DNA from 3 places in the Rhizobium sp. WYCCWR 11128 genome. Region 1 is predicted to be linked to each of the others. Evidence: predicted binding sites of a transcription regulator. Region 1 holds the regulator's gene; each other region holds the start of a gene.
What was found. Region 1 encodes LexA, which represses DNA repair genes until DNA is damaged. Its sites were predicted from a motif close to TGTTCNNNNTGTGTTCNG; they were not measured.
Positions count from the first base shown of each region.

Region 2: the regulator LexA is predicted to act here: its motif matches at 5,854-5,871, upstream of HX898_RS31400 (DUF5680 domain-containing protein).
Region 3: the regulator LexA is predicted to act here: its motif matches at 5,497-5,514, upstream of HX898_RS13920 (helicase-related protein).

Region 1 is NZ_JACCEZ010000001.1:1,308,158-1,318,935, reverse strand. Features, by position in the region: gene lpxD (UDP-3-O-(3-hydroxymyristoyl)glucosamine N-acyltransferase) at 1-145, shown strand, start outside; gene fabZ (3-hydroxyacyl-ACP dehydratase FabZ) at 138-605, shown strand; gene lpxA (acyl-ACP--UDP-N-acetylglucosamine O-acyltransferase) at 602-1,420, shown strand; gene HX898_RS06380 (LpxI family protein) at 1,424-2,305, shown strand; gene lpxB (lipid-A-disaccharide synthase) at 2,302-3,480, shown strand; gene gltA (citrate synthase) at 3,511-4,800, opposite strand; gene HX898_RS06365 (ComEC/Rec2 family competence protein) at 5,091-7,523, shown strand; gene lexA (transcriptional repressor LexA) at 7,504-8,223, opposite strand; gene HX898_RS06355 (VOC family protein) at 8,422-9,315, shown strand; gene kdsA (3-deoxy-8-phosphooctulonate synthase) at 9,312-10,157, shown strand; gene eno (phosphopyruvate hydratase) at 10,307-10,778, shown strand, end outside.
Region 2 is NZ_JACCEZ010000017.1:77,003-87,780, forward strand. Features, by position in the region: gene HX898_RS31370 (ribonuclease J) at 1-118, shown strand, start outside; gene mce (methylmalonyl-CoA epimerase) at 121-525, shown strand; gene HX898_RS31380 (DUF1467 family protein) at 732-1,007, shown strand; gene proS (proline--tRNA ligase) at 1,598-2,920, shown strand; gene HX898_RS31390 (lipoprotein-releasing ABC transporter permease subunit) at 2,936-4,240, shown strand; gene HX898_RS31395 (ABC transporter ATP-binding protein) at 4,255-4,938, shown strand; gene HX898_RS31400 (DUF5680 domain-containing protein) at 5,142-5,606, opposite strand; gene dnaE (DNA polymerase III subunit alpha) at 6,108-9,605, shown strand; gene HX898_RS31410 (L,D-transpeptidase family protein) at 9,606-10,778, opposite strand, start outside.
Region 3 is NZ_JACCEZ010000003.1:321,961-332,738, reverse strand. Features, by position in the region: gene HX898_RS13960 (glutathione S-transferase family protein) at 1-133, shown strand, start outside; gene rpmF (50S ribosomal protein L32) at 289-474, shown strand; gene HX898_RS13950 (hypothetical protein) at 620-1,027, shown strand; gene phaR (polyhydroxyalkanoate synthesis repressor PhaR) at 1,022-1,594, opposite strand; gene HX898_RS13940 (acetyl-CoA C-acetyltransferase) at 1,833-3,014, shown strand; gene HX898_RS13935 (beta-ketoacyl-ACP reductase) at 3,086-3,811, shown strand; gene HX898_RS13930 (YMGG-like glycine zipper-containing protein) at 4,413-4,670, opposite strand; gene HX898_RS13925 (DUF3309 family protein) at 4,698-4,853, opposite strand; gene HX898_RS13920 (helicase-related protein) at 5,677-8,913, shown strand; gene HX898_RS13915 (RNA-binding S4 domain-containing protein) at 8,916-9,320, shown strand; gene fdxA (ferredoxin FdxA) at 9,515-9,853, shown strand; gene HX898_RS13905 (CarD family transcriptional regulator) at 10,247-10,778, shown strand, end outside.

The DNA.
Region 1 (10,778 bases):
CGGTATCATGACCGATCTTGCCGCCGGCGGACAATATGGTGGTACACCTGGGCGCCCGCTGAATGACTATCTGAGAGATGTCGCGCAACAGATGTCAAGGACGAAGCTGCGCGGGACGAAACCTGGAGGCAAGCAAAATGACTGAGGAAGCCACGACAACGCTTTCTTCGGCTGACATCATCGAGATCATGAAACTGCTGCCGCATCGCTACCCGTTTCTCATGGTCGACAAGATCATCGAGATTGACGGCGACAACACGGCGATCGGCATCAAGAACGTCACGGTGAACGAACCGCATTTCACCGGTCATTTTCCGGAATCTCCGATCATGCCCGGCGTTCTCTTGATCGAGGGCATGGCCCAGACCGCGGGTGCGATCTGTGCCAAGAAGGATGGCCAGCCAGGCAACCTCGTCTATTTCATGACCATCGAGAATGCGCGCTTCCGCAAGCCCGTCGTACCCGGCGATCGTGTTGAATTCCATGTCAGGAAGCACAAGCAGCGCGGCAATATCTGGAAATTCCATTGCGACGCCAAGGTCGACGGCGCACTTGTCGCCGAAGCCGATATCGGCGCGATGATCGTTCGTAAGGATCAGGCATGAGCACTATCGCCGAAAGCGCTCGCATTCATCCGATGGCTGTCGTCGAAGACGGCGCGACCATCGGTGAGGGCGTCAAGATCGGTCCCTTCTGCCATGTCGGGTCGCACGTCGTCCTGCATGCGAATGTCGAGCTTTTGTCGCATGCGGTCGTGACCGGCCGCACCGTGGTCGGCAAGGGCACACGCATCTTCCCGATGGCGGTCGTTGGCGGCGATCCGCAGAGCGTGCATCACGGCGGCGAGGAGACGACGCTGACGGTCGGCGCCAACTGCACGATCCGCGAAGGCGTGACGATGAACACCGGCACGGCCGATTTCGGCGGCCAGACGATCGTCGGCGACAACAATCTCTTCCTTGCCAATTCGCATGTCGCGCATGACTGCCGGGTGGGCAACCATGTGATCATGTCGAACAACGTCATGCTCGCCGGCCATGTCGTCATCGAAGATCGCGTCATCCTGGGCGGCGGCTCGGCCGTTCACCAGTTCACCCGCGTCGGCCGTCAGGCCTTCGTCGGCGGGCTCTCGGCAGTCAGTTACGACGTCATTCCCTACGGCATGCTGAACGGCAATCCCGGGCTGCTGAGCGGCCTCAACGTCGTCGGCATGACGCGCGCCGGCGTCGACCGCGCCGTCATTCACAGGGTGCGGCGCGCCTACAAGTCGATCTTCGAAGGACCGGGCTCCGTCCGCGAAAACGCCGCCGCCATCCGCGAAGAATATGCTGATTGCGAGCAGGCGGTCCACATCCTCGACTTCATCGCCGCCGACAGCGACCGCGCCTTGTCCTCGCCAACCCGGGGGCAGAAGGGCTAGTCCGTGACTCTTTCCGGCGATACCGCTGCGGGCCGGCTGGCGATCATCGCCGGCGGCGGCCTTCTGCCTTCTTATGTTGCTGAAGCTGCGCGCGCGGCGGGCGAAAATCCCGTCATCGTCGCGCTGAAGGACGAAAGCGACCGGCGCTGGGAAGGGTATGACCATGCCGTCATCGGCGTCGGCGATTTTGCAGCACTCGAGGGCCTCTTGAACCGCTACGGCATCGGCCGTGTCGTCATGTCCGGCAGCGTGCGGCGCCGGCCGGAATGGCGCGAGGTGCGCCCGACGCTGCGCACTCTGATGAAGATGCCGGCCACGATCCGCACCTTGCTGTCCGGCGGCGACGATAGGGTGCTGCAGATGGTGATCCGGCTGATCGAGGGAAACGGCCGGCGTGTCGTCGGTGCCCATGAGATCGCCCCCGACCTTCTTGCCGCCGTCGGCCCGCTCGGCACGGCGATACCGGGCGAAGAAGACCGGCGCGATATCAACCGCGCGGCGCAAGCCGCCGAAATGCTCGGCCGGCTCGATGTCGGGCAGGGCGCCGTCGCCATCGGCGGGCGTATCGTCGCGCTGGAGGGTCTTGAGGGCACGGACGAGATGCTGGAGCGTGTCGCGGATCTTAGAGCCGCCGGGCGCATCTCGCCGCGCCGCCGCGGCGCGCTGGTCAAGCTCTGCAAACCGCAGCAGGATATTCGCGCCGACCTGCCGGCGATCGGCGTTTCCACGGTCCTGAACGCAAGGAAAGCCGGCCTTGCCGGCGTCGCCGTCGAGGCCGGCCGCTCGCTGGTGCTCGATCGCGCCGCCGTCATCAAAGCCGCCGATGAGGCCGGGCTTTTCGTCTGCGGCATCGATCGCGGCCTGCCGGCATGGGGGCTCGAATGAACGGGGCGCCGTTGAAGATCGCCGTCATTGCCGGTGAGGTGTCGGGGGATCTGCTCGGTGCCGATCTCATCGCCGCCCTGAAGCGGATTCATAGCGGACCGGTGGAACTCGTCGGCGTCGGCGGTGAGGGGCTCCAGGCCGAAGGCATGAGATCCCTGTTCGATTTCTCCGAGCTGTCGATTATGGGCATCACCCAGGTGCTGAGCCGGCTGCCAAGGCTCTATACCCTGATCCGCCAGACGACGGCTGCCATCATCGCCGCAAGGCCGGATATTCTTCTGATCATCGACAGCCCGGATTTCACCCATCGCGTCGCAAAGCGTGTCCGCACCGCGCTGCCGGATCTGCCGGTTGTCAATTATGTCTGTCCGAGCGTCTGGGCCTGGAAGGAATATCGCGCCACGCGCATGCTCGCCTATGTCGATCATGTGCTCGCCGTCCTGCCCTTCGAGCCGGCAACAATGCGTGCGCTCGGCGGGCCTGAGACCACCTATGTCGGCCATCGCCTGACCGCCGATCCGGCGCTGCTCGAAGCGCGGCGGCAGCGCGCCATGCGCGCACCCGTCGAGGGAGCCGGCAAGGCGATCCTGATGCTTCCTGGATCTAGATCCTCCGAAATCGCCAAACTGCTGCCGTTCTTCGAGGATGCGGCCAAGGAACTTGTCGCCCGCAACGGCCCGATGCGATTCCTGCTGCCGACCGTGCCGCACAACGAAGCGCTGGTGAAGGGGCTCGTCGCCGGCTGGGCCACGCCGCCGGAGGTGGCGGTCGGGCCGGCGCAGAAATGGAAGGCCCTTGCCGAGGCGGATGCGGCGATGGCAGCTTCCGGCACGGTGATCCTCGAACTCGCCCTTGCCGGCGTGCCGACGGTGTCCGTTTACAAGACGGATTGGATTATCCGCCTGCTCGCCCGGCGCATCAAGGTATGGACGGGCGCATTGCCCAATATCATCGCCGATTATGCCGTCGTGCCGGAATATCTGAACGAGATCGTCCGCGGCGCCAGCCTGGCGCGCTGGATGGAGCGGCTGTCGGCCGACACGTTCCAATTGAAGGCGATGAACGAGGGCTACGATCTCGTCTGGCAACGCATGCAGACCGAAAAGCCGCCCGGCGAGCACGCCGCCGAGATCCTTCTCGACGTGCTGAAAAAGAAAAAACCCGGTCGTTTCTGACCGGGTTTTCTTTTGGGTCGTTGGAAGCGATCAGCGCTTCGAAACCGGGATGTAATCGCGCTTCGGTTCGCCGACATAGAGCTGGCGCGGACGGCCGATGCGCTGTTCCGGATCCTCGATCATCTCGTTCCACTGCGCGATCCAGCCGACGGTGCGGGCAAGCGCGAAGAGCACGGTGAACATGGTCGTGGGGAAGCCCAGCGCCTTCAGCGTGATGCCGGAATAGAAGTCGATGTTCGGATAGAGCTTCTTCTCGATGAAATATTCGTCGGTGAGCGCGATACGCTCCAGCTCCATCGCCACTTCGAGCAACGGATCGTCCTTGATGCCGAGTTCGCCGAGCACTTCATGCGTCGTCTTCTGCATGATCTTGGCGCGCGGATCGTAGTTCTTGTAGACGCGATGACCGAAGCCCATCAGGCGGAACGGATCGTTCTTATCCTTGGCGCGGGCGACATATTCCGGAATGCGATCGACCGTGCCGATTTCGTTCAGCATGTTGAGCGCTGCTTCGTTGGCACCGCCATGCGCGGGCCCCCAGAGGCAGGCAATGCCGGCGGCGATGCAGGCGAACGGGTTGGCACCCGACGAACCGGCGAGACGGACGGTCGAGGTCGAGGCGTTCTGCTCGTGATCGGCATGCAGGATGAAAATGCGGTCCATGGCGCGGGCAAGAACCGGATTGACCACATATTCCTCGCAAGGCACGGCAAAGCACATGCGCAGGAAGTTCGAGGCGTAGTCGAGGTCGTTCTTCGGATAAACGAAGGGCTGGCCGATATGGTACTTGTAGGCCATGGCGGCAAGCGTCGGCATCTTGGCGATCATGCGCAGGCTGGCGACCATGCGCTGGTGCGGATCGGTGATGTCGGTGGAGTCGTGATAGAAGGCCGACAGCGCGCCGACGCAGCCGCACATGACGGCCATCGGATGCGCATCGCGGCGGAAGCCAGTGAAGAAGCGGCTCATCTGCTCGTGCACCATGGTGTGGTGCGTGACGCGGTAATCGAAATCCTTCTTCTGCACGGTGGTCGGCAGTTCGCCGTAAAGCAGGAGGTAGCAGACCTCGAGGAAGTCGCCGTGCTCGGCGAGCTGCTCGATCGGATAGCCGCGATGCAGCAGGACACCTTCGTCGCCGTCGATGTAGGTGATTTTCGATTCACAGGATGCGGTCGAGGTAAAACCCGGATCGTAGGTGAAGGAAGCTGTGTTCTTGTAGAGGGCACCGATATCGATGACGCTCGGGCCGATCGTGCCGCTTTTGACAGCAAGGTCGACAGACTTGTCACCGATTTTTATTGTAGCGCTTTGATCCGTCATGCTGATCCTCCGAAATGGCGGTGGCGCCATAAAAGCGCCATAGGGGTTAAGCGTCCTCACCGATAGCTATATGATCGCGAAGCTAATGCCAAGTTACCGTGATGGCATTTTGTGCATTGCGGTATCACCTTTTAGGCACTGCAGCGATGAGCCGCACGCATATCGGAAGCTGATGATTCGACTGGTCTTTTGGCGCTCGCGATTTTCCCTCATATTTCAATCGATTATTCTTGCCGGATTTGATTGGAGGTTGCATTCTGGCCGCCTTCGCAGCCGGGCTTGGGCGGTTCATGCAGGAGTTGACGACAGTCGAATTGCGGCCGGAAGCAGGCGAAGGCCTTGCCGACTCCTCCAGTTTTTCACCACCTGTCGTGGTGACGCGACCGACACGGACGCAGTCGGCGACACCATTGCGCCACCGGCTGCCGGCCGCAGCCTCGCAATTGCTGCGTGCCGGCATGCGCATGCTGGGCGAAGAGGCGGACCATGGCCGCCTGCTGCTGTTTTCGCCGGTCTTCCTCGGCGCTGGGTCAGCCGTCTGGTTTCTCGCGGCATCGGATTTTTCCCTCGTTGCATCACTGCTCTGCCTGTCGGCGGTGACAGTGGCGGTTCTCATCGCCAGCCGCAGCCGGGCGGCAGTGCGGGCAACGCTGCTGGCGCTCTCGCTCGTGGTCTGCGGCATGGTCACGGCGCAGTTCGAGAGCCGGCGGGCTTCGACCGTGATCCTCGATTCATCAGTGACGACCACGGTGACCGGCCGTGTCGAGCGGCGCGAAGGCGATGGTCGCGGGCGGTGGCGCTACATTCTTGCGGTCACCGGCACTAGGGCACCGGAGCTGAAGCGGCGGCCGGAACGCATCACCGCCATCGCCCGCGGCGCGGACGCGGCCTTCGAGATCGGCGATATCATTACCGGCAGGGCGCGGCTGACGCCGCCGGCAGGTCCGGCACTTCCCGAACTCAACGACTTCTCCTTCGGTGCCTATTTCGATGGCATCGGCGCCAACGGCTTCTTCTACGGTGCACCGACGAAGGTCGATGCGCAGGCTGGTCCCCAGGCTGCCAGATCGACGGCTGAAACGCTGCTCGAAGGGCTCTACCGGCTGCGCAGCGGCATTGGTGACCGCATAAGGTCGATCCTGCCCGGCGACACCGGCGCTTTCGCCGCTGCTCTGGTGACGGACGAGCGGCGTGCCATCTCGAATGAGACGACGGAGGCGCTGCGCCAGTCCGGTCTGGCTCATATCATCGCCATCTCCGGCCTCAACATGGCACTGTCGGCCGGCATCTTCTTCGTCGGCTTCCGGATGCTGCTCAGCCTCTTTCCCGGCATTGCTGAGGCCTACCCGACGAAGAAGATCGCTGCCGCCGGCGCGCTCATCGCTGTCACCGCCTATTTCCTGATTTCGGGCTTTGCGGTCTCTGCCGAACGCGCCTTCATCATGATGGCCATCATGTTGGTTGCCGTCTTCTTCGACCGGCCGTCGATCAGCCTGCGCAATGTCGCTCTCTCCGCGCTCGTCATCATCGTCATTTCGCCGTCCGAGGTTTTGGGTCCGAGCTTCCAGATGTCTTTTGCAGCGACATTGGCGCTGGTCTCGGGCTATCAGCTGTGGAAGGACCGGCGCGTCCGCGAAAACGCCTTCCTGAAGCTGCCGATCATCAGGCCATTCGTTACGGTTGCGGGCTTCTTCGGCGGCATCTTCCTGACCTCGCTGATCGGCGGTTTTTCCACCGCGCTGTTTTCGATCGAGCATTTTCATCGCCTGACCGCCTACGGCCTGCCGGCAAACCTCGCGACAATGCCGATCATCTCCTTCATCATCATGCCGGCCGGCCTGCTGGCGATGCTGCTCATGCCTTTCGGCCTGGACGTTTTGCCTTGGAAGGTGGTGGGATTCGGCCTCGATCTGGTGATCGCGGTCGCAAAGACGGTGTCCGGCTGGGATGGCAATATAGACGTCGGCCGCTTGCCCGCCTGGTATTTCGCCGTCGCCGTGGCAGGCTTTCTGCTGCTGACGCTGCTCCGCACCCGGTTGCGCCATGTCGGCACATCGATCATCGCGGTCGCAACGCTCATCCTGCTGCTTCTGCCGGGTCCCCGTCCGCCGGATTTGGTGATTTCGGAGGATGGCAGTCTCGTCGCAATCGTCGAGGCGGCAGCCATGGCGTCCAACCGTGAAAGACCGCCGGATTTCATCTTCGACCAGTGGCAGAGAGCGCTGGTCCTGCCGAGGCATGATCCGCCGAAGATGCTGGATGGTCCTGCTATCCCGCCTGAGGGAGAAGACCGCCGCGTCAGGCTTTCCCGCGATCAGCAGAACGAAGCAAGGACCGCGATGCGGGCGGCCACAGCGGGCGGTGACGCAAACCGCTTTTCCTGCGTCAAGAAGGCCTGGTGCACATCAAGGCTCGCCAATGGTCAGGTGGTTGCTGTCATCGACAATGCCGCCTATCTCGGTCCGGCATGCGACGCGGCCGATATCGTCGTGACCTCGGTCCGCCTTCGCTTCAACAGCTGCCGCTCGGGTGCGACGCTCTTCACCGGTGAGACGCTGCGCAGGACCGGATCCATCGAGTTGCGCTTCACGGACGCCGGCCTGGAGGTCGCAACCGCATTCGATGCATTGTCGCGGCCATGGATGCGCCATCGCGCCTATGACTGGCGCAGCAACAGCTTTACCGAATCGGGCCTAGCCAATGTCAGTGATAGCGGCGAATGAGACCGACGAGTTTACCCTGAACCTTGACACGGTCCGGCCCGAAAATCCGGGTCTCGTAAGCCGGGTTGGCGGCCTCCAGCGCGATCGAGGCGCCCTTGCGGCGGAAGCGCTTGAGTGTCGCTTCTTCGTCGTCGACGAGAGCAACGACGATGTCGCCAGGACTTGCGGTGCTGCCGTTGCGAATGATCACGGTGTCGCCGTCGAAGATGCCTGCGTCGATCATCGAATCGCCCTTGACCTCCAGCGCATAATGTTCACCGGAGCCGAGCATGTCGGCCGGAACGACGATGTCGTGGGTATTGTTCTGGATCGCCGAGATCGGCACACCGGCAGCGATTCGGCCCATGACCGGCACGGAGACCGAGTTGCCGTTGTCGGCGACGGGCTTTGCGGGAGCAGGGGCGGTGACCGGCTGCGGTTTGCCGAGGCTGCCCTCGATGACGCTCGGCGAAAAGCCGCGCCGGGGCTGAATGCTGGGGCTGTAGGCCTCCGGAAGCTTGATGACCTCAAGCGCGCGGGCGCGGTTCGGTAGGCGGCGAATGAAGCCTCGCTCCTCCAGCGCCGTAATCAAGCGATGAATCCCGGACTTGGAGGCGAGGTCCAGGGCATCCTTCATTTCGTCGAAAGATGGCGGAACGCCGGATTCCTTCATGCGCTCATGAATGAAAAGGAGAAGCTCCTGTTGTTTGCGCGTGAGCATCGACGTTGTGACCTCGTGATTGAAACAAATCCAGAACAGACACTATATGTTCCATATGTGTTCCGCAAGTAGCTAAATTTCCGTAAAACTTGGCGCCAACTCGTTGAGATTTTTATTTTCATTCGCCGGATTGGCACACAAGTCTTGCCTTGGGCGGCACTCTCACACATCTCTGCCGTGTTAGGAGAGGGGGATATCATGAACGAGCACTCCGCCAAACCGCACCCGCTGGATCATGTCGTGCTGCCGGTCGTCAATATCGATCTGGCGCGCGAGAGGCTCGGCAAGCTCGGCTTCACTGTTGCCGCCGATGCGCGCCATCCCTTCGGAACGGAGAATGCCTGCGTCTTCTTTGCCGACAAGACCTATCTGGAGCCGCTCGGGATTGCGAGCGTCGAGGAGAGCGAGGCATCAGCGCGGCAAGGCAATGTCTTCACCGCCCGCAACCAGGCCTTTCGCTTCCGCTGTGGCGAGGAGGGGCTTTCGGGGCTGGCTTTCGGCAGCAAGGATGCCGGCATCGATCATCAGAATTTCGTCGGCAACGGATCGAGCGCCGGCGAGATGCTGCAGTTCACCCGGCCGATGACGATGCCGGACGGTTCCGAGACGATTGCCGGCTTCAAGCTGGCTTTCGCCGGCGACCTGCGCGCGCCTGATCTCCTGCTCTTCACCGTCGAGCGCGTCACGCTGCCGGCTGACCGCGCCGCGCTGGAGACGCATGCCAATGGCGTCACCGGCCTAATCGAGATCGCGCTTTGCACGCCGGAGCCGGCCGCCTTCGCTGCCTTCGTCAGCCTTGCCGTGGCGCAATCGGCAGTCGAGAAGACCGGGTTCGGCGTCAATATCGCAGCATCGAATGCGAAAATCAGCCTGATGACGCCGGAAGGGCTGGAGGCCTATTTCGACATCGCCGGCTCATCCGCAGATCGCGGCCTGCGCGGCCGGGCAATCCTCTTCACTGTCGCCGATCTTGCCGTGACAGAAGCGCATTTGGCTGCTAACGGGGTGACATACACGCGCAAGAACAATCGCATTCTGGTGAAGCCCGCGCCCGGGCAGGGCACGCTCTTCGCCTTCGAGGAAACACGATGAGCACTGATACGAATTCCGAAGTCAGGATCGGCGAAGGCCAAGGCCAGGTCACTTTTTCCAATACCGGCCGCCTGTCGCTGATTGCCGGTCCCTGCCAGATGGAGAGCCGCGACCACGCCTTCATGGTTGCCGGCACGCTGAAAGAGCTTTGCGGAAAGCTCGGCATCGGCCTCGTCTACAAGAGCTCCTTCGACAAAGCGAACCGGACCTCGCTTTCGGCCGAACGCGGTATCGGGATCGAAAAGGGCATGGAGGTCTTTGCCGACCTCAAGAAGGAATTCGGCTTTCCCGTCCTGACCGACGTTCATACCGCCGAGCAATGCGGGGAGGTGGCAAAGGTCGTCGATGTCCTGCAGATCCCGGCCTTCCTTTGCCGCCAGACCGACCTTCTTATCGCCGCCGCCAAGACCGGCCGCGTCGTCAATGTCAAGAAGGGCCAGTTCCTCGCTCCCTGGGATATGAAGAACGTCCTGAAGAAGCTCAATGCCAGCGGCAATCCGAACGTGCTGCTGTGCGAGCGCGGCGCCTCATTCGGCTACAATACGCTGATTTCCGACATGCGTTCGTTGCCGATCATGGCGGCGATGGGCGCGCCCGTTATCTTCGATGCGACCCATTCCGTGGCGCAGCCGGGCGGCCAGGGCGAATCCTCCGGCGGTCAGCGGGAATTCGTGGAAACCCTGGCGCGCGCCGCTGTGGCTGCCGGTATTGCTGGTGTCTTCGTCGAAACCCATCAGGACCCCGACAATGCCCCTTCCGACGGCCCGAACATGGTCTATCTCAAGGACATGCCGCGGCTTCTCGAAAAGCTGCTTGCCTTCGATGCGGTCGCCAAGGCCTAAGGTTCAGCTTGACGTTCAACAGTCTGACATGATCGTACTATAGGCCACATCCGAACGCTGGTCCGAAGGCTATTGCAGCATTGTAATTTGCACGCCTTCGACTAAGACAGGTTTCGAACCATTTATCACCCACCGAGCAGGAAGAACCCATGACTGCAATCACCGATATCATCGCCCGCGAGATTCTCGATAGCCGTGGCAACCCCACCGTCGAAGTCGATGTCTATCTCGAAGATGGCAGCATGGGCCGCGCGGCGGTTCCCTCGGGCGCCTCGACGGGCGCGCATGAAGCGGTCGAACTGCGTGACGGCGGCAAGCGCTACCTCGGCAAGGGTGTCGAAAAGGCGGTCGAAGCCGCCAACACCGAGATCTTCGACGCGATCGGCGGTATCGACGCCGAAAACCAGATCCAGATCGACAACATCATGATCGAGCTGGACGGCACGCCGAACAAGTCGCGCCTCGGTGCCAACGCCATCCTCGGCGTATCGCTCGCCGTTGCCAAGGCTGCGGCCCAGGCGTCCGGCCTGCCGCTCTACCGTTATGTCGGCGGCGCTTCCGCCAGCCTTCTGCCGGTGCCGATGATGAACATCATCAATGGTGGTGCTCATGCCGACAACC
Region 2 (10,778 bases), on a different contig from region 1:
CGCCCGCCGCAAGGATATCGACATGCTGCAGGAGGCCGTGCGCCGCGCCATCCGCTCGGCCGCGAACAACACCTGGGGCAAGAAACCTCTTGTCACCGCCTTCGTCACCAAGGTCTGACCATGCTCGGCCGGGTCAACCATATCGCCATCGCCGTGCCCGATCTGGCCGCAGCGACGGCGGCCTATCGCGATACGCTGGGTGCTGCCGTATCGCAGCCGCAGGCTCTGCCGGAACACGGCGTCACCGTCGTCTTCGTCGAATTGCCGAACACCAAGGTCGAATTGCTGCAACCGCTCGGCGATACTTCGCCGATCGCAGCCTTCCTCGAAAAGAACCCATCCGGCGGCATGCATCACATCTGCTACGAGGTGGACGATATCCTTCTCGCCCGTGACCGGCTGGTCACGGCGGGCGCAAGGGTGCTTGGCGATGGCCAGCCGAAGACCGGCGCGCACGGCAAGCCGGTGCTCTTTCTGCACCCCAAGGATTTCTTCGGCACGCTGATCGAACTCGAACAGGCCTGAGCCCTGCTGCGGCAGAGTGACCCGAAGACCGCAAAACCTTTCGTCCGCTTTGAGTTGGTCGCCATTCCACCGTATAAGGACGCGATATTACAGCGCCGCGTGTCTTCTAAGACGCGCAAAGGACGCTGTAACAATTTAAATTGCTGCATTCCTTAAATCGATTCCGATTTAAGGAATGCAGCAGCGCCACACCAACGGGAACCAGAATGCTCCAGATCTTTCTTCAGGGATTTGCCGTCTACTTCATCATCTGGTGGATGACGCTTTTCGCCGTCCTGCCGATCGGCCTGCGCACCCAGGCGGACGACAATGATGTCGTGCTCGGCACCGTTCCGAGCGCGCCCACCCGGTTTCGCGCCGCTTTCGTGTTTTCGCTGACGACGCTGATTTCGGCCCTGGTCTACGGCCTCTGGTACCTCTGCGACACCTATTTCGGCTGGGGCTTCGATGCCCTGCCGCAACTCGGCCCCAGCTTCTATTGAGTGTGGCTTTTGCTCAAACTTTGAGCAGATGTAACCCTATTGAAAGCGAATTTCGTCATACCAGCGTCATACTGTTGCGGCAAAGAGCTCTCGTAACGGAATGATGGCCATCCCCTTACGGAAGCCGGTTGGATTTCTGGGTGGGGTGGAGGCCGAAAAGCCAAAAAAAAACAAGGCTAAAAGCCTTGTTTTAAGTATCGCGTGATCTGTAACCGTTGCCGGGGCTGCGACGAGCGCGCCTAAGATCTGATCCTCCCAAGACTTGACCGCGAATTCGGCAAGAATTTAACTTCCTGCCTGTTTTGTGAGCTAAAACTAGCTCAAACATTGGGCTTTGTCATCAGCTTTTTTTGCATTTTTGCTACACTCTAGCAAAATTTTTCTGTTGACAAGATTTTCGTTCAAGCCCTTATAAACACGCGCTTTTTCATGCCCTTTCATTTTGCGGGTGCGAACATGCGCTTCCGGGAGGTTGCCGGCATCCGTTGCGGGTTTCCTTCCTGCCGCGAAGCGGCTATGAACGCTCCCGACATTAACAATGGTCTTTCGATTCCGCCTGCTGCGGGATCTCAACTGCTCCGGAATCCGCCATGCGTCTGTCCCGCTATTTCATGCCCATCCTCAAGGAAAACCCCAAGGAGGCGGAAATCGTCTCCCACCGGCTGATGCTGCGCGCCGGCATGATCCGCCAGCAGTCGCAGGGCATTTATTCCTGGCTGCCGCTCGGCAAGCGTGTGCTCGACAAGGTCAACGCCATTATCCGCGACGAGCAGAACCGCGCCGGTGCCATCGAGCTGTCGATGCCGACCCTGCAATCGGCCGAGCTCTGGCAGGAAAGCGGCCGCTACGACGCCTACGGCAAGGAGATGCTGCGCATCAAGGACCGTCAGGATCGGCCGATGCTTTACGGCCCCACCAACGAGGAGATGGTGACGGATATTTTCCGCTCCTCCGTCAAGTCCTACAAGGACCTGCCGCTCAATCTCTATCATATCCAGCTGAAGTTCCGTGACGAGATCCGTCCGCGCTTCGGCACCATGCGCTCGCGCGAATTCATGATGAAGGATGCCTATTCCTTCGATCTGACGCGCGAAGCGGCGGAGCATTCCTATAACAAGATGTTCGCCGCCTATCTCAGAACCTTCGACCGACTCGGCCTGCGCGCCATCCCGATGCGCGCCGATACCGGCCCGATCGGCGGCAAGCTCAGCCATGAATTTATCATCCTCGCCGATACCGGCGAATCCGAAGTCTTCTGCCACAAGGATTTCGTCGACTTCGATATTCCTGGTGAACATACCGATTTCGACAGCGTCGAGGGTTTGCAGGCGATCTTCGACAAGTGGACCTCGCTCTATGCGGCGACCTCGGAAATGCACGACGAGGCGGCTTTCAACGCCGTTCCCGAAGGCGACCGCCTGTCGGCGCGCGGCATCGAGGTCGGCCACATCTTCTATTTCGGCACGAAATATTCCGAGCCGATGGGCGCGAAAGTGCAGGGACCTGATGGCAAGGAACACTTCGTTCACATGGGTTCCTACGGTATCGGCCCGACACGCCTTGTTCCCGCCATCATCGAAGCATCGCATGATGATAACGGAATCATCTGGCCGGCATCGGTCGCACCCTTCGATATCGTTGTGATCAACATGAAGGCGGGCGATCAGGCCTGTGACGATACCTGCGAGTTGATCTATGCCGCGCTGAGCAAGGCCGGCAAGGATGTGCTCTATGACGATACCGACGACCGGGCCGGCACGAAATTCGCGACCGCCGACCTGATCGGTGTACCCGTACAGATTATCGCCGGCCCGCGCGCGGTCGCAAACGGCGAGGTGGAAGTGAAGGACCGCAAGACCGGCGCCCGCGAAACGATGACCATCGAAGCGGCGATCAATCGGTTCGTGGCTTAAGGAAACGGAGGCGAAATGGCAGAGGCAGCAGTGGACCGGAGTTCGAAATCCGGCTTGGGTCCGGCTGGCAAGCCATTTTCCACCTTTGAACGCCTCGTGGCGTGGCGTTATCTACGCGCCCGCCGCAAGGAAGCCTTCATATCGGTCATCGCCGGCTTCTCCTTCGTCGGCATCATGCTTGGCGTTGCGACGCTGATCATTGTCATGGCCGTGATGAACGGCTTCCGCACCGAACTCGTCTCGCGCATCCTCGGCATCAACGGCCACATGATCGTCCAGCCGGTCGACGGCCCCTTCACCGATTATCCGGTCCTCAGCAGCAAGCTCGCCGCCGTACCTGGCGTCAAGATGGCGCTACCGCTCGTGGAAGGCCAGGTGCTCGCCTCCGCCCAGGCCGGCGGCAGCACCGGCGCTCTGGTGCGCGGCGCCCGCGCCGAGGATCTGACCAAGCTCAAAACGGTCTCCGACAACATCAAATCAGGCGATATGGTGGGGTATGCCTCCGGCGACGGCGTGCTGATCGGCACCCGCATGGCCGACCAACTCGGTCTGCGTGTTGGCGATCTCATTACGCTGACGTCACCGGATGGCGACATTACGCCGATGGGCGTCAGCCCGCGTATCAAGTCCTACAAGATTTCCGGTCTCTTCGAGATCGGCATGTCGGAATATGACTCCTCGATCATCTTCATGCCGCTCGAGGAAGCGCAGCTCTATTTCAATGCCGAGGGACTGGTGCAGTCGATCGAGCTCTTCGTCGACAACCCCGACGATATCGACGATCTGAGGCCCAAGGTGGAGGAAGCGGCCGGCCGCCAGATCGCCATCACCGACTGGCGCCAGCGCAACCAGACCTTCTTCTCGGCGCTGCAGGTCGAGCGCAACGTCATGTTCATGATCCTGACTCTGATCGTGCTTGTCGCGGCGCTGAACATCATCTCCGGCCTCATCATGCTGGTGAAGGACAAGGGCAGCGATATCGCCATCCTGCGCACCATGGGCGCCAGCGCCGGCGCTATCATGCGCATCTTCTTCATGACTGGGGCGGCGATCGGCATCGTCGGCACCATTGCCGGTGTGCTGCTCGGCGTTCTCGTCTGCGTCAACATCGAATCCGTCCGCCAGTTCTTCTCGTGGATTTCAGGCACCGTACTGTTCAATCCGCAGGTCTATTTCCTCAGCCAGCTGCCGGCCGAGATGGATCTCAGCGAAACGATCTCGATCGTCGTCATGGCGCTGACGCTCTCCTTCATCGCGACCATCTTCCCGGCCTGGCGTGCCTCCAGGCTCGATCCGGTGCAGGCCCTGCGCTACGAATAAGGAATGCCGCCTTCATGAAACGCAACGTCGTTCTCCAGCTTACCGGCGTCGAGCGCCATTACGGGCAGGGCGGTACGCTGCTCTCGATCCTGAAGGGCGCGGATTTTTCGATATCGAAGGGGGAGATTGTCGCTCTCGTCGCCCCTTCCGGCACCGGCAAGTCGACACTGCTGCATGTCGCCGGCCTCCTGGAGCATCCGGACGGCGGTGAGGTCAACATCAACGGCCATGCCTGCGACGGCCTGAGCGACGAGAAACGCACCGCCATCCGCCGCAGCGAAATCGGCTTCGTCTATCAGTTCCACCACCTGCTGCCGGAATTCTCGGCGCTCGAAAATATCATGATGCCGCAGCTGATCGCCGGGCTTTCCTGGAAGGAAGCCGGAGAGCGGGCCGGCCAGCTTCTCGATTATATGCGCATCGGCCATCGTGGCTCGCATCGCCCGGGCGAGCTCTCCGGCGGCGAGCAGCAGCGCGTTGCGATTGCTCGCGCCGTCGCCAATGCGCCGACCCTGCTTCTTGCCGACGAGCCGACCGGCAATCTCGACCCTGAAACGGCAAGCTACGTCTTCGACGCACTGGAAGCGCTGGTGCGCCAGTCCGGCCTTGCTGCCCTCATCGCCACCCACAATCACGAACTCGCCCGCCGCATGGATCGGCGCGTGACGATCTCCGACGGCAAGATCGTCGATTTCTGAGACTGCGGTCCAGGATGTCCGGTTTGCGCCGATGGCTGCCCCTCACCCTAACCTACCGGGGGCGAGCCACTCGTCTCGCCCCGTCCTTCGGACCCCCGTAAAAGCGGGGCGAGGGAACGTGCCAAACGCAGCGTCGAGGTTAGAGAAAGCCGGTGCGGCATATCCCTTCGCCCCGCGAGCGGGGAAGGTGCAGCGGGCCGCGATCAGGGGATGACCAGTCCGCCGCGATAGTCGAGCATATAGGCCTTCTGGCCATCGACCATGATGCATTCGTGGCCGATGAACCGCTCGCAGCCGCCTTCGCTGCTGTCGATATAGTGGCCGAACGGATGGTCGAATTCCATCCCGCCAAGAAACCGGCCCTCGCGATACATCGCAGAAAGTGCAGCCTTGATCACCGTTCCGGCTGCTGCGCCGTCGATAAGCTCAGGCGCAATGATGCAGCCGAAATAATTCATCGCCCAGACGGGCTCGTCGGCGAGCCACACCACTTCCTGTCCGGCGAAATCGGTCCCGCCGAAATAGCTGTCGAGATAGCGCCAGTCGCCGCGTTCGAAACCGATATCGTGGGCACCCGGCCGGCAGGGCGCGCGCGCCACGCCGCCGCCGACATAGGTCGCAGCCTTCGCCTCCACGACGAATTGGTTCAGCATCGCAATATCCAACATGTCCTTCTCCTCTCAGCCTGATGCTGGCAAATATGCTGCGATGTGTAAAGAACAAAAAGGGAACGTAGGTTGGAAATAAACGGGCCACCGAGGAGGTTGGCCGTCTAGGCGCCGTGACCGATCTGGGACAGGCCGAGAAGGGGCAACCTGCTGCCCATCACATCGGGTACTGGCTCCCAGCGATTCGCAGGTGCACATCCCGGCATTTTTCGAACACAACAAAGAAGGAAAAGATTCCTGTTGACAACAGAACATACATGGAACAAATTGAAAACATAACGAGTAAAGGAGAGCCCGATGACTGACATGATCCGTGATATCGCAGCATTCACCTCCATCGCAATGTTCGTTGCCAGCTTCTCGCTCATCGTCATGGCGCTCTAAAGTTTTCAGGGGACCGCATGGCAATCATGCGGTCCGGGCGCGGGACTTCTTCTGGACATCATCGCCCTCTATGCCGACAATGCGTCCGATTCATTCGGGTGATTGGGAAGGCATGTCATGGCGGATACGGCAAAGGGTTCAACGGGTGAGGCGACCGGCGGCACGCCAGGCTTCATCCACCTGAGGGTCCATTCCGCCTATTCGCTTCTCGAGGGCGCCCTGCCACTGAAGAAGATCCTCTACAAGGCGACCGGCGACAGTCAGCCGGCGATTGCGATTACCGACACCAACAATCTGTTCGTCGCCCTCGAATTCTCCCAGAAGGCGATGGAAGACGGTCTGCAGCCGATCATCGGCTGCCAGGTCTCGATCGACATGGAAGACGGGTTGGAAACGGAAAAGCGCGGCGGCCAGCAGGCCCTGGTCAAGCTGCCGTCGATCGTTCTTCTCGCCGCGACGGATGCCGGTTATGAAAGGCTGGTCGATCTCGTCAGTCGGGCCTATCTCGGCGGCGAGAGCAACCAGGCCGTTCATATCAGCGCCTCCTGGCTGGAGGAGGCGGGCACGGAAGGGCTGATCGCATTGAGCGGCGCCTTGACCGGGCCGGTCGACGTGGCGATCAAGGAAGGCCATCCCGCTCAGGCGGAAGTCCGGCTGCTCACGCTGAAGCGTCTCTTCGGCGACAGGCTTTATGTCGAGCTGCAGCGGCACGGCACCTACGACAAGCGGCACGAACAGAAGATTATCGGGCTCGCCTATGCCCACGACCTACCGCTGGTTGCGACCAATGAGGCTTTCTTTCCGACACGCGACGATTACGACGCCCATGATGCGCTGATGGCGGTCGCGCACAACGCCATCGTCTCCGACGACAGCCGCTTTCGCCTGACGCCGGATCACTATCTGAAGAGCCGGGCCGAGATGGTCAAGCTCTTCGCCGACCTGCCGGAAGCGCTGGAAAATACGATCGAGATCGCCACGCGCTGCTCCTTCGTGCTGAAGACGCGAAAGCCGATCCTGCCACGCTTCACCGGTGCGACCGACGATGCCGAGGAGGCCGAACGCGCCGAGGCGAGCGAGCTGCGCCGCCAGGCGGTCGAAGGGCTGGACATGCGGCTTGCAACGCTCGGCATGTCGCCGGGTTACGAGGAAAAGGATTATCGCGAACGGCTGGATTTCGAGCTCAGCGTCATCGAGCGCATGCGTTTCCCCGGCTACTTCCTGATCGTTGCCGACTTCATCAAATGGGCCAAGCAGCATGACATTCCGGTCGGTCCCGGCCGTGGTTCGGGCGCCGGTTCGCTGGTCGCCTATGCCTTGACGATCACCGACGTCGATCCCTTGCGTTTTTCGCTGCTCTTCGAGCGCTTCCTCAATCCCGAACGCGTCTCGATGCCCGACTTCGACATCGACTTCTGCCAGGACCGCCGCGAAGAGGTGATCCGCTATGTCCAGGCCAAATATGGCCGCGAGCAGGTGGCGCAGATCATCACCTTCGGTTCGCTGCAGGCACGCGCCGCCCTTCGCGATGTCGGCCGCGTGCTTGAGATGCCCTATGGCCAGGTCGACAAGATCTGCAAACTCGTGCCGAATAATCCCGCCAATCCGACGCCGCTGTCCAAGGCGATCGAGGAGGAGCCGAAGCTGCAGGAGGAGGCGGCAAAGGAACCGGTTGTCGCGCGCCTGCTCGATATCGCCCAGAAGATCGAGGGGCTTTACCGCCACGCCTCGACCCATGCCGCCGGTATCGTCATCGGCGACCGGCCGCTTTCCAAGCTGGTGCCGATGTATCGCGATCCGCGCTCCGATATGCCGGTTACCCAGTTCAACATGAAATGGGTCGAGCAGGCGGGCTTGGTCAAATTCGACTTCCTCGGCCTGAAGACGCTGACCGTGCTGAAGGTTGCGGTCGATTTCGTCGCTAAGCTCGGTATCAAGGTCGATCTCGCGGCCATTCCTCTCGACGACAAGAAGACCTACGAGATGCTGTCGCGCGGCGAGACGGTCGGCGTGTTCCAGGTGGAAAGTGCCGGCATGCGCAAGGCGCTGATCGGCATGAAGCCGGACTGCATCGAGGACATCATCGCGCTGGTGGCGCTCTATCGTCCAGGCCCGATGGAGAATATCCCGACCTACAATGCCCGCAAGCACGGCGACGAAGAGCTGGAGTCGATCCATCCGATGATCGACCACCTGCTCAAGGAAACGCAAGGCGTCATCGTCTATCAGGAACAGGTGATGCAGATCGCCCAGGTACTATCAGGTTATTCGCTGGGCGAAGCCGACCTTCTGCGCCGCGCCATGGGTAAGAAGATCAAGGCCGAGATGGACCAGCAGCGCGAACGCTTCGTCGTTGGCGCGGTCAAGAACGGCGTATCGAAACCGCAGGCCGACAACATCTTCGAACTGCTGGCGAAGTTCGCCAATTACGGCTTCAACAAGTCGCATGCCGCCGCCTATGCCATCGTCTCCTACCAGACGGCCTACATGAAGGCGCATTACCCGGTCGAATTCCTCGCCGCTTCGATGACGCTCGACATGTCCAACACGGAAAAGGTCAATGATTTCCGTCAGGATGCCAAGCGCCTCGGCATCGAGGTGATCGCACCCTCGGTGCAGAGCTCCTTCCGCCATTTCGAGACCGGCGACAACCGCATCTATTACGCGCTCGCCGCCCTCAAGGGTGTCGGCGAATCCGCCGTCGACCATATCGTCGAGGTGCGCGGCGACAAGCCCTTTGCCAGCATTGAGGATTTCTGCCTGCGCATCGATCCGCGTCAGGTCAATCGTCGCGTGCTCGAAAGCCTGATCTATGCCGGCGCCTTCGATTGTTTCGACATGGACCGCGCCCAGCTGGCAGCCGGCCTCGACCGTGTTCTCGGTTATGCCCAGCGTGCCCAGGAGAACAAGCTGAGCGGCCAGTCGGACATTTTCGGCAGCACGCTGACGTCGGGGCCTGAGAAGATCTCCCTTCCGCCGTTCTCGCCCTGGCTCCCCTCCGAGCGGCTGCTCAAGGAATTCCAGGTGCTGGGCTTTTATCTGACAGCTCACCCGCTCGATTCCTACAACAACATCCTGCAGAAGATGCGGGTGCAGACCTTTGCCGAGTTTTCCGCCGCCATCAAACAGGGCGCGGCCAATGCGCGGCTTGCCGGTACGGTCATCTCGAAGCAGGAGCGCAAGACCCGCACCGGCAACAAGATGGGCATCATCGTCTTTTCGGATTCTTCAGGCCAGTTCGAAGCCGTGCTGTTTTCGGAAATGCTGAACCAGTATCGCGATGTGCTCGAATCGGGAAAATCTTTCGTGCTGACCGCGACGGGCGAGGAGCGGCCGGAGGGCATCGGCCTGCGCATCCAGACGATCCAGTCGTTGGAGGAAAAGTCGCTGCAGATGCAGAAGGCGCTGCGCGTCTATGTCCGCGATTCAGGACCGCTGAGGATGGTTGCCGGCCATTTGAACGCCAAGGGCGACGGCCTGGTTTCCTTCATCGTCATCAAGGAGGATGGCAAACGCGAAGTGGAAGTGGCGCTGTCGGAGAAATACCGCATCACGCCGGAGATTGCCGCCGCCCTTCGCGCCGCCCCGGGCGTCGTCGACGTCGAGCTTGTCTGATCACCCGCGGGTGATTGTGATGAAATCCGTGCCTTCGCCGGTCTCCCGGCCGAGGCCGGTATCGGAGATCGTCAGCGTCGAGCCCGGCGCGATGAGGGCGTCGATCTTGCGGCGGGTCTCATCGGGGATGGTAATCCGGCTGAGCGAACGGGCGATCGGCTTGCCTGTGATGATCGAGCTTTCCTGATTGGTGATGCCAAGCCGCTTCATCGTCTCGCGGGAAAGATTGTTCTCGAGCGTGATACCGAGCCAGTCCGCTGTGCCGGCCTTTGCATCGACGGCATGCAACGTGAAGAAATGCGTGCCAAGCGCCAGTCCCGGATCGGCGATCGTCACCGGCGCTTCGAAGAGGGGCTTGAAGGCCTGCCGCACCATGATGACGCCGTTCGGCGGCTCGCCCTTGCCGGCCGCGGCATAGACTTCCCTGAGGAATGTGTCGGAGACCAGGCTCCTGTCGGCGGCGAATTCCGCCGGCCGCAATGTCCTGAAAGCCTTGATCGCCTGCACGGTCGACGGACCGAGGAACCCGTCCGGATTGCCAGCGGAAAAGCCGAGCTGGTTAAGGAGGGTCTGGATGTCGATCACCGTCTCGCGCAGCGTCCGGCGCGTAACGAGCATGCTGATCGGCTCAGATGGCGGCTCGGGTTCGGGCGCTGCAATCGGCAGCGCTGCCGGCATCGGCATCGCAGCCGTGTCGTTCATCGCCACCTGCACAGGCTTCTCGGGGCTGTCGGGCATGGAGGGCCGCAGTTCGACATCCGAAAGCAGCGGCATCGCCGGTGCATCCGGATGGAAAAGCGTCGGATGCTCGATCGGCTGCGGCGCCAGTTCACCGTCGCTGATAATGACGGGGACACCGCGGTCGGTCATCCCATAGAGCATTTTTGCGAAGGCGCCGGGCATACGCACGCAGCCATGCGAGGCCGGATAACGCGGCACCGAATTCGATTCATGGAGCGCGATGCCTGACCATGTCAGCCTTTGCATGAACGGCATCGGGGCGTTGGAATAGAGATTGGATTCGTGGTATTTCTGCTTTTCCAGCACAGAAAAGATGCCGCTCGGCGTCGTGTGGCCGTCCTTGCCGGTCGAGACCTTCGAGGTCGCGACGACCTCGGTGCCATCATAGACCGCAAGCGACTGCTTGTCCTTCGAGACGATGATCTGCAGTGT
Region 3 (10,778 bases), on a different contig from region 1:
CGAAATCTATGATCTCGTCAGCCAAAACGATACGCTGGCCTATATGGAGACCATGAAGGCGCATCCGGCCTGGCGGAAATGGGAAGAGGCGGCCCGCGCCGAGCCCTGGATCGTGCCGGAAGACGAAGTCTGAGCCTGGAATCATCGGCTTTGCAAAAAATACGCATGGGGACTGGTCAAGGTCACCCCTTGCATGTATAAGCGCGCCAAATTCCGAAATCGCGACATGTCCGTTTCGGCCGCCGGTGTGGCCGTGGGAATGTTTTGCCCGCAAGTGGAGTAAGAGAAATGGCTGTACCGAAGAGAAAAACAAGCCCGTCCAAGCGCGGTATGCGCCGTTCGGCAGACGCCCTGAAGGCTCCGACCTACGTCGAAGACAAGAATTCCGGCGAACTGCGCCGCCCGCATCATATCGATCTGAAGACCGGTATGTATCGCGGACGCCAGGTTCTGACGCCGAAGGAAAGCGCATAATTTCCCGATCCGGCTTGTCCGATCGAAGTTTCAAGGCCGGCGTCACGCCGGCCTTTTGCATTTCGACAATATAATATTTGCAATGACTTGCGGTGGGGCAAGGGTTTGCGGCAGTATTGTTCCATGATGCACTGGGAGATTGCCGATGATAGCCGCCATGCCCCTGATGATTATCCCATTTATTCTTTACAATCTTGCGATGCTAGGCCTGATGGGCAATGGCGGCATTCCAGCACTGCAACATGATATCATCGTGCTGTCGATGATCTCGGGCGCGATCTGGAGCATGGCGCTCGGTGATCTTTTCATCGTCATCGCACTTGTCGTGCTGTTCTTCGAAATCCTCAAAGCGACCAGAACTGGTCCCGGCAATCTCGTCAACCACATGCTGTCGATGCTGGTGTTCATCGCTTTCCTGGTCGAGTTTTTGCTCGTCCGGGATGCTGCGACGCAGGTCTTCTTCATTTTGATGACGATCGCTCTGATCGATGTCATCGGCGGTTTTGCCGTATCGATCCGAAGCGCCGGGCGGGATGTCTCGATCGGATTATAGGTTGTCGAGTTTGTTCTGAAGGGCGCGGAGCTGTTCCTTCAGCTCATCGATATCCTTGGCCTCGGCCTTGCGGCTTTCCTTGGCAGGCGGCGTCATGAAGGGCGAGAACATCTGCATCGCCTGCTGAAACAGCTCGGTGTTGCGGCGAACATGGTCCTCGACCATCTGCATCGGCAACTGCAGGTTCTTGCCGAGCGGCGTTTCGCCGAAGGCGCGGTTTACTTGCTCGCGCATCTGGGCCTGTTGTTCGGTGAAGGAGCGCATCGAATGTTCGAGAAAGCTCGGCACGACCATTTGCATCTGGTCGCCGTAATAGGTGATGAGCTGGCGCAGGAAGGAGATCGGGAGCAATGTGTTGCCGGTCTTCGATTCCTGTTCGAAGATGATCTGGGTCAGCACCGAATGGGTGATGTCATCTCCGCTTTTTGCATCTTGTACGTTAAATTCTTCGCCCTTCTTCACCATCTCCGCCAGGTCTTCCAGCGTCACATAGGTGCTGGTGCCTGTGTTGTATAGGCGGCGATTGGCGTATTTCTTGATAACGATCTGACCCTCATGCTTCGCCATATCAGTCTCCTGAACCCCCGTCTGATTTATGGATATTCCTCCACTTGAGACTGTAAACGCAAAAGAAGGCCGGTGACAATCTCTTTGTGCGATGCGGCAAACCTATAACAGAGCAGATGAATTGGGCTTTGAAAGGCTTTGCCGAAAAATGACAGCAGCCGGTCTTCGCGTTTGACTTGTGCTCCAAGCTTTGCCAGTTTCCACTTATGTAAGTGAGACGAAAACGAGGAGCGTCCCCATGAGCAATCCATCCATCGTCATCGCCAGCGCAGGGCGAACAGCAGTCGGCGCCTTCAACGGTGCTTTCGCGACGGTCCTCGCGCATGAGCTCGGGGCGGCCGTCATCAAGGGCGCGCTTGAGCGTGCCGGCGTCGATGCCGGCGAGGTGGATGAGGTCATCCTCGGCCAGGTGCTTGCCGCCGGCGAGGGTCAGAACCCGGCCCGCCAGGCGGCGATGAAGGCCGGCATTCCGCAGGAAGCGACGGCCTGGGGCGTTAACCAGCTCTGCGGCTCGGGCTTGCGCGCCGTCGCGCTCGGCATGCAGCAGATCGCCACCGGCGACGCCAAGATCATCGTTGCCGGCGGCCAGGAATCCATGTCGATGGCCCCGCATGCCGCGCACTTACGCGGCGGCGTCAAGATGGGCGACATGAAGATGATCGACACGATGATCAAGGACGGCTTGACCGACGCTTTCCACGGCTACCACATGGGCATCACCGCCGAGAATGTTGCGCGCCAGTGGCAGCTTTCGCGCGACGACCAGGATCAGTTCGCCGTCAGTTCGCAGAACAAGGCGGAGGCAGCGCAGAAGGCCGGTCGCTTTGTCGACGAGATCATCCCCTACGTCATCAAGACACGTAAGGGCGACGTTACGGTCGATGCTGACGAATATATCCGTCACGGCGCGACTATCGAGGCGATGGGGAAGCTGCGCCCGGCCTTCGACAAGGACGGCACGGTCACGGCCGCGAACGCGTCCGGCCTCAACGACGGTGCCGCTGTGGCGGTGCTGATGAGCGAAGCGGAGGCGGTCCGGCGCGGCGTCCAGCCGCTCGCCCGCATCGTTTCCTGGGCAACAGCGGGTGTCGATCCGCAGATCATGGGCACCGGACCGATCCCGGCTTCGCGCAAGGCGCTCGAGAAGGCCGGCTGGTCGGTCAACGATCTCGATCTCGTCGAAGCCAATGAGGCCTTCGCGGCGCAAGCCTGCGCCGTCACCAAGGATCTCGGGTGGGATCCGTCGATCGTCAACGTCAATGGCGGAGCGATCGCGATCGGCCATCCGATCGGCGCCTCCGGTGCGCGCGTTCTCAACACGCTGCTGTTCGAAATGAAGCGCCGCGGCGCCAAGAAGGGTCTTGCCACGCTTTGCATCGGCGGTGGCATGGGTGTGGCCATGTGCTTTGAAGCGCTTTAAATAGCATACGATCCATATTTGATTGAAGATCCCGCCAAGCGGCGGGGCGAAAAACAAAAGGGGAGCGGAACATGAGCAGAGTGGCTTTGGTCACCGGGGGTACACGCGGCATCGGCGCGGCAATATCCATGGCACTGAGAAATGCCGGATACAGGGTCGCCGCCAGCTATGCCGGCAACGACGAGAAGGCCAAAGCCTTCCACGATGTTACCGGCGTTCCGGTGTTCAAATGGGATGTTTCGGATTACCTCGCCTGCGGCGAGGGAATTGCCAGGGTCGAAAGCGAGATCGGTCCGGTCGAAATCCTCGTCAACAATGCCGGCATCACCCGCGACGCGATGTTCCACAAGATGACGCAGCAGCAATGGCACGAGGTGATCAATACCAACCTCACCGGCCTGTTCAACATGACGCATCAGGTCTGGACCGGCATGCGTGACCGCAGCTTCGGCCGTATCGTCAATATCTCGTCGATCAACGGCCAAAAGGGCCAGATGGGCCAAGTGAATTATTCGGCGGCCAAGGCGGGCGATCTCGGTTTTACCAAGGCGTTGGCTCAGGAGGGGGCGAACAAGAACATCACCGTCAACGCCATTTGCCCCGGTTACATCGGAACGGAAATGGTGCTTGCCGTGCCGGAGAAGGTGCTGAACGAACGTATTATTCCGCAGATCCCCGTCGGCCGGCTCGGCGAACCGGAAGAGATCGCGCGCTGCGTCACCTTCCTCGTCTCCGACGATGCCGGCTTCATCACCGGTTCGACGCTGACGGCCAATGGCGGACAGTTCTTCGCCTAGGCTTTCTGTCTTCACGTCGACAGTAGGAATTAGATTCAAAGCGATGGCGCGTCCGGCAGGATCGCGCCATCGCTGTTTATGGGCGTCTCGTGATGCCGGTTGCGATTTTGTGGCCGGAGCAGTCGCGCTGTTTCGGGAAGATCAAGAGCGGCGGTCTGTGTTCGGACGTCGCTGTGTCCGAACTCTGGCCGGCACTTTGCGCAGTGAAAGATCATTGGCGCTGAGGGCTGATATTGCGGTTGTCAGGAAAGCCCACGCGATGAGAACGGCGACGAGGGAATTCAGCAAAATCTGAATCATGGAAGCGTTTCCTTTCCGGTGCGTCGGGAGGCTCTGCCTGTCCGTTGCGCTCCAAAACAGGATGATCTTAGGCCGGGTCGGCCTAAAATCATCCTGTTCTACATTTACAGTGAGAGCATGATGTCGTCCGAAAACCGCTCACACTTTTCGGCATCATGCTCTGAAGGAAATATGTGCCTGCCCGTTGGGCGGCGCTAGATTTGACTTTCGCAACCGATTGTCAACGTCTCGTTGACGGATACGACCGGCAAAGAAAACGGGCGCCGAAGCGCCCGTTGGGAGTCCGATATGCTTGTGCCGATCAGCGGCAACGAGCCTCATAGCGGCGACCGTAGCGGTCGCGATAGACGCAGTAGCCGCGGCGTTCGACCGACTGGCCGATCAGAGCGCCAGTCAGACCGCCGGCAACGGCGCCGACGGCGGCACCACCCCAGCTGTTGGTGACGACACCGCCGATAACAGCGCCAGTGCCGGCGCCGATCGCCGTGCCTTGCTCGGTCGCTGTGCAAGATGCGAGTGCGCCCACGAGCGCACCAATAAGAACAATCTTCTTCATCATGTCGTAACTCCCCAGGTTAGTTGGCCTTTAGACGCGGCCCATTAGTACAAGGATAATGATAATCACGAGAACTAGCCCCAAACCGCCAGAAGGTCCATAGCCCCAGCCACGGCTATAACCCCAATTCGGCAAGGCTCCAATCAAGAGCAGAATGAGGATAACAAGTAGTATCGTGCCAAGCATGGTGTGTTTCCTTCATTTCATCCGCAATTTGGATGGACTGGAAACACGTATTGGCGATTTTTGTTCCCGGTTAAGCTCTGGAAATGTGACGAAGCCTGATTCACGGTTTAATTTCCGTCATTTCCGAAAATTGCCGCTATGGTTAAAAAGACATTTAAATACAATATGTTGCGGTGAACAAAGCGGGAAAATCGCGATGTCGCCGATTCGTCAGCGATTCGTTCCGTTTTTGATCGGCGAGCCGAGAGTGGCCGCCCCTGAGTTAACGCTGCGACTTAACGCCGTCTGAATCCGGTTTCCGAAAGATTAATGCCGATCTGACGAGGGCGGGGCGAAGGATCTGCCGCCCATGCGCATCTAGGACCTGGACCTGATAGCGCCACAAGATGTGGGCGTGAACGAAAGGCGAAAACGGCGGAGTCAGCGATTCGTCTCCGATTCGTTCCGGCTTTGGTCGAGAGGTTAATTTCGGGCGGATTTTCGCCTATCCAAGATCGGGCGGGAATTGCGGAGTCGCGATAGCGAAAATATGAACAGGTGAGAGTCTCGCGATTCAGCATCTAGTGGGAAAAAGTGATTCAAAATCAATACTTAGCCGTGAACAAAAGCTGAATCAGCGGGAGTCATCGATTCGTCGCTGATTCGTTCTTGCGCTGTTCCGAATCGGAAATTCGGGCGTTCCACGGGACTCGCAAAGGTCGTAATCCCCGATGCATTTTGAAATCTGCCCTTGCGTTTGCGACGGCAGCTGTCCATGTGTTGTCCAGCTTCCATCGAGGAGCCGAGATTTTCCTGAGGCCACCCGCCTCATTTGCATGGACTCATGACTCTGATTTCGCAGCCGATGATTCTGAGCGGGCGCGGTGTGACCGCGGTGCTCGGGCCGACCAATACCGGCAAGACCCATTATGCCATCGAGCGCATGGTTGCGCACGGGACGGGCGTGATCGGCCTGCCACTTCGGCTTCTGGCGCGCGAGGTCTATACGCGGGTGGTAGAGAAGGTCGGCGCGCAGAATGTGGCGCTGGTCACCGGCGAGGAAAAGATTTCGCCGCCCAATGCGCGTTTTTCCGTCTGCACTGTCGAAGCGATGCCGCGCGAGACCAAGGCCGCCTTCGTCGCGATCGACGAGGTGCAGCTCGCCGGCGATCTCGAACGCGGCCATATCTTCACCGACCGCATCCTGCATCTTCGCGGCCGCGAGGAAACGCTGCTGCTCGGCGCGGCAACGATGCGGCCGATCCTGCAGCAGCTCCTGCCCGGCATCACTATCGTCGAGCGGCCGCGGCTTTCGCATCTTTTCTATGCCGGGCAGAAGAAGATCACCCGACTGCCGCAGCGCTCGGCCATCGTCGCCTTCTCCGCTGACGAGGTCTATGCCATCGCCGAGCTCATCCGCCGGCAGCGCGGCGGCGCGGCGGTGGTGCTCGGCGCGCTCAGCCCGCGCACCCGCAATGCGCAGGTGGCGCTCTATCAGGCGGGCGACGTCGAATATCTGGTGGCGACCGATGCGATCGGCATGGGCCTCAACCTCGATGTCGATCACGTCGCCTTTGCCCAGGACCGGAAATTCGACGGTTACCAGTTCCGCAATCTCAATCCGGGCGAACTCGGCCAAGTCGCCGGGCGCGCCGGACGGCATGTGCGGGACGGGACCTTCGGCGTCACCGGGCAAGTCTCGCCCTTCGACGACGAACTGGTGCAGCGCATCGAGGGGCACGAATTCGACAACGTTAAGGTTTTGCAGTGGCGGACGACGGAGATGGACTTCTCCTCAATCGCATCGCTGCGCGCCAGCCTTGAGGTGGGACCGCGCGTGCCGGGGCTGACGCGGGCGTTGCCTGCGGTCGACCAGCAGGCGCTGGAACAGCTTTCGCGCTATCCCGAGGTCATCGATCTTGCCGACAGGCCGGCGCGCGTCGAAAAACTCTGGGAGGCTTGCGCGCTTCCCGATTATCGGCGTATCACCCCAGCACAACATGCCGATCTTATCTCGACCCTCTTTTCCGATCTTGTCCGCTATGGCACGGTGAATGAGCAGTTTCTTGCGGAGCAGGTTCATCGCTCCGATCGAACAGATGGGGAAATTGACACGCTTTCGGCGCGAATCGCGCAGATAAGGACCTGGACCTACGTTTCGAATCGGCCCGGTTGGCTTGCCGATCCGACACACTGGCAGGAAAAGACGCGGGAAATCGAAGATCGATTGTCCGACGCGTTACATGAAAGGTTGACGAAACGCTTTGTTGATCGCAGGACATCTGTGCTCATGAAGCGCCTGAGAGAGAATGCGATGCTGGAAGCTGAAATCAGTGTGAATGGCGATGTCTTCGTTGAAGGACATCATGTAGGGCAATTGAGCGGGTTCCGTTTCACGCCGGTGGCGGGAACGGACGGACCGGATGCCAAGGCGGTTCAGGCTGCGTCGCAGAAGGCGCTCGGGCTCGAGTTCGAAGCCCGCGCGGCCCGGATGCATGCCGCCGGCAACAGCGATCTGGTGATCGGTTCGGATGGGTTGATCCGTTGGCTGGGCGACCCGGTGGCGCGGCTTTCGGGCAGCGATCACATCATGCGTCCGCGCGTGATCCTGCTGGCCGACGAACAACTGACGGGCAATGCCCGCGATCACGTCGCCGCCCGCATCGAGCGCTTCGTCAATCATCATATCAGCACGGTGCTGAAGCCGCTCGATGATCTGTCGCGCGCCGAGGATCTGCAGGGCCTTGCCAAAGGGCTTGCCTTCCAGCTCGTCGAGAATCTCGGGGTGCTCTTCCGCCGCGACGTGACCGAAGAGGTGAAGTCGCTGGACCAGGAGGCCCGTGCCTCCATGCGCCGCTACGGCGTGCGTTTCGGCGCCTATCATATCTTCGTTCCCGCACTTCTGAAGCCGGCGCCGGCCGAGCTCATCACGCTGCTCTGGGCGCTGAAGAACGACGGTCTCGACAAGCCCGGCTACGGTGATCTCATTCCGGTGCTTGCCGCTGGCCGCACCTCCGTCGTCACGGATCCGACCTTCGAGCGGATGTTCTACAAGCTCGCCGGCTTCCGTTTCCTCGGCAAGCGAGCCGTACGCATCGACATCCTGGAACGGCTGGCCGATATCATCCGTCCGCTGCTGCAATGGAAGCCCGGCCAAAACAACCGTCCGGAGGGCGCCTATGATGGCCGCCGCTTCACGACGACGACGGCGATGCTGTCGATCCTCGGTGCGACGCTCGAGGACATGGAAGAAATCCTCAAGGGTCTCGGCTATCGCGCCGATGCCGTGAAGGCGGAAGAGGCATCACTACATCTTGCAGCGCAGGATGTGGCCTCGGTGCCTGCCGCCAGCGCACAAACGCCTGCGGAAGAGACAGCCGAGAAGGCCGATCACGACGATGCCGATGGCGCTGCGGAAGAGACTGCTGCCGAGCCATCCGCAACCGAGGCGGCTTCGGCGGTCGCCGACGCGCCGGTGACGGAAGCGGTCGAAACTCCCGCTCCGGCCGAACCGATCGAGACATCCGCTCCTGCGGAAGCGGTATCGGCTTCCGAGGAAGCAGGATCTGCTCCTGGGGAAGCCGGCGAGCCGACGGAACCGAAGCCGGTTCTTCTGTGGCGTCTTGGCGGTCGCAACGACAATCAGCGCCAGGCGCGCGGCGGGCATGGCGAACGCCGTGGCGGCCAGGGCGAGCAGCGCGGTCAGAACCAGGAGCGCGGCGACCGCAATCGCCGGCCGGGCGGCGGTGAAGGCGGCGAGGGCAATCGCAATGGCGACGGCCGCGACAACAATCGCCAGAACCGTGGCAAGGAAGGCGGCGGTCGCGATGGTGGCCGGCCGCAGCAGGCAAGAGGCGACCGCAATAACCAACCACGGGGCGACCAGCCGCGCGGTGACCGGCAGGACCGTGGTGATCGCAAGGATCGCGGCGAGCGTAACGATCGCAACGACCGCAACAACAATCGTGGCGGCTCGCAGCCGTTGCGCTTCGAGGCCAAGCCGCCGCGCAAGGAGAAGCCGATCGATCCGGATTCGCCTTTCGCCAAGCTCGCAGCTCTCAAGGAGCAGATGAAGAAGTAATCATGAGCGGGGAGACACAGCCGACAAGCGGTTCGCGCCAGCGCATCGACAAGTGGCTGTTCTTCGCGCGCATGGTGAAGTCGCGCTCGCTGGCGCAGAGCCATATCCAATCGGGCCATGTGCGCATCAACGGCGAGCGTTGCAGCCATCCAAGCCAGATGGTCAAGCCGGGCGACCGTATCGAGCTGACGCTGGAGCGGCGGGATGTCGTTCTCGTCATGCGCCTTGCCGGCGAACGGCGGGGGCCTTACGAGGAGGCGCGTCTGCTCTACGACGACCAATCCCCGCCGCCCGATGAGGCAAAACGTCTCACGGCCTACGAGCAGGCGATCCGGGCCAGCGGCACCGGCCGTCCGACCAAAAAGGAAAGACGTGCAATCGACAGGCTGATGTCGGACGAGGATTAGAAAACTCTGTCTGCGGCGGCGGCTTTTGCAGATCGTTTATCCTTGAAATCCGGCGATAAAGCCGATAGGTCACTGACAACCTGCCGGAAGCGTGCTTGCCTCCCAAGCCTGCTCACGCTTTTCCTCCGGCACGGGGATAGGCGCGACGTTCCAGGTTGCCCGGCCCCATCCGCATGGAAATCCTGGAGTTCTTCATGACCTATGTCGTGACCGACAATTGCATCAAGTGCAAATACACCGATTGCGTGGAAGTCTGCCCTGTCGACTGTTTCTATGAGGGCGAGAATTTCCTCGTCATCCATCCCGACGAATGCATCGATTGCGGCGTCTGCGAACCTGAATGTCCCGCCGAGGCGATCAAGCCCGATACCGAGCCGGGCCTCGACAAATGGCTGAAGATCAACACCGAATATGCCACGATCTGGCCGAATATCACGGTCAAGAAGGACCCTTTGCCCGAGGCCAAGGACATGGATGGCGAGACCGGAAAATTCGAAAAGTATTTTTCGGACAAGCCCGGTTCCGGCGATTGAGACAGCGCCCACATTCGGTCCCCGGATTCGGGGGACCGCGGGGCAAAACGTTTTAAAAGCTGCGTGAGGCATATGGGTGACATGTGTTGCCCGCATGACTCAAGCGAAGCAAATTATTGATTTCCTCATATTTTTATGATAGGTTTCGTCTACTGTTCCATTTGTGGCATGACGCATGCCCAAAACCATCACGAAAGCAAAACAAATCCGTACACGGTTTCCGTGACATATCAACGCTTTGAGCGCCGGGTCCCAAGATCGTGCGCAAGAAGTCTTTGCTTTTGCCCGATGGGACCAGAGTGAAGTCACCCGACGGATACTACCGTCTCACCCGGGCCTGACTGACCCGGCTCCGGCCGCCGCCGGAAGCGTAACAGGGAGTTTTTGAATAGAATGACGACTCAGCAGAAAAAGCCTTCTACAGCACGTCACGGCTTCAAGACCGGTGAATCGATCGTCTACCCCGCTCATGGCGTCGGTACCATCACCGCTATCGAAGAGCAAGAAGTTGCCGGCATGAAGCTCGAACTTTTCGTTATCGATTTCGAGAAGGACAAGATGCGTCTGAAGGTTCCGGTCGCGAAGGCGATGAGCATTGGTATGCGCAAGCTTTCGGAAACGGATTTCGTCGAGCGTGCTTTGAAGGTCGTGCAGGGCAAGGCGCGCGTCAAGCGCACCATGTGGTCCCGCCGCGCCCAGGAATATGATGCCAAGATCAATTCCGGCGACCTGATTTCCATCGCTGAAGTCGTGCGCGATCTCTATCGTGCCGAGAACCAGCCCGAGCAGTCCTATTCCGAGCGCCAGCTTTATGAGGCTGCGCTCGACCGCATGGCGCGCGAAATCGCCGCTGTCAACAAGATGTCGGAAACCGAAGCCGTTCGCCTCGTCGAGACCAATCTCAACAAGGGTCCGAAGCGCGGCA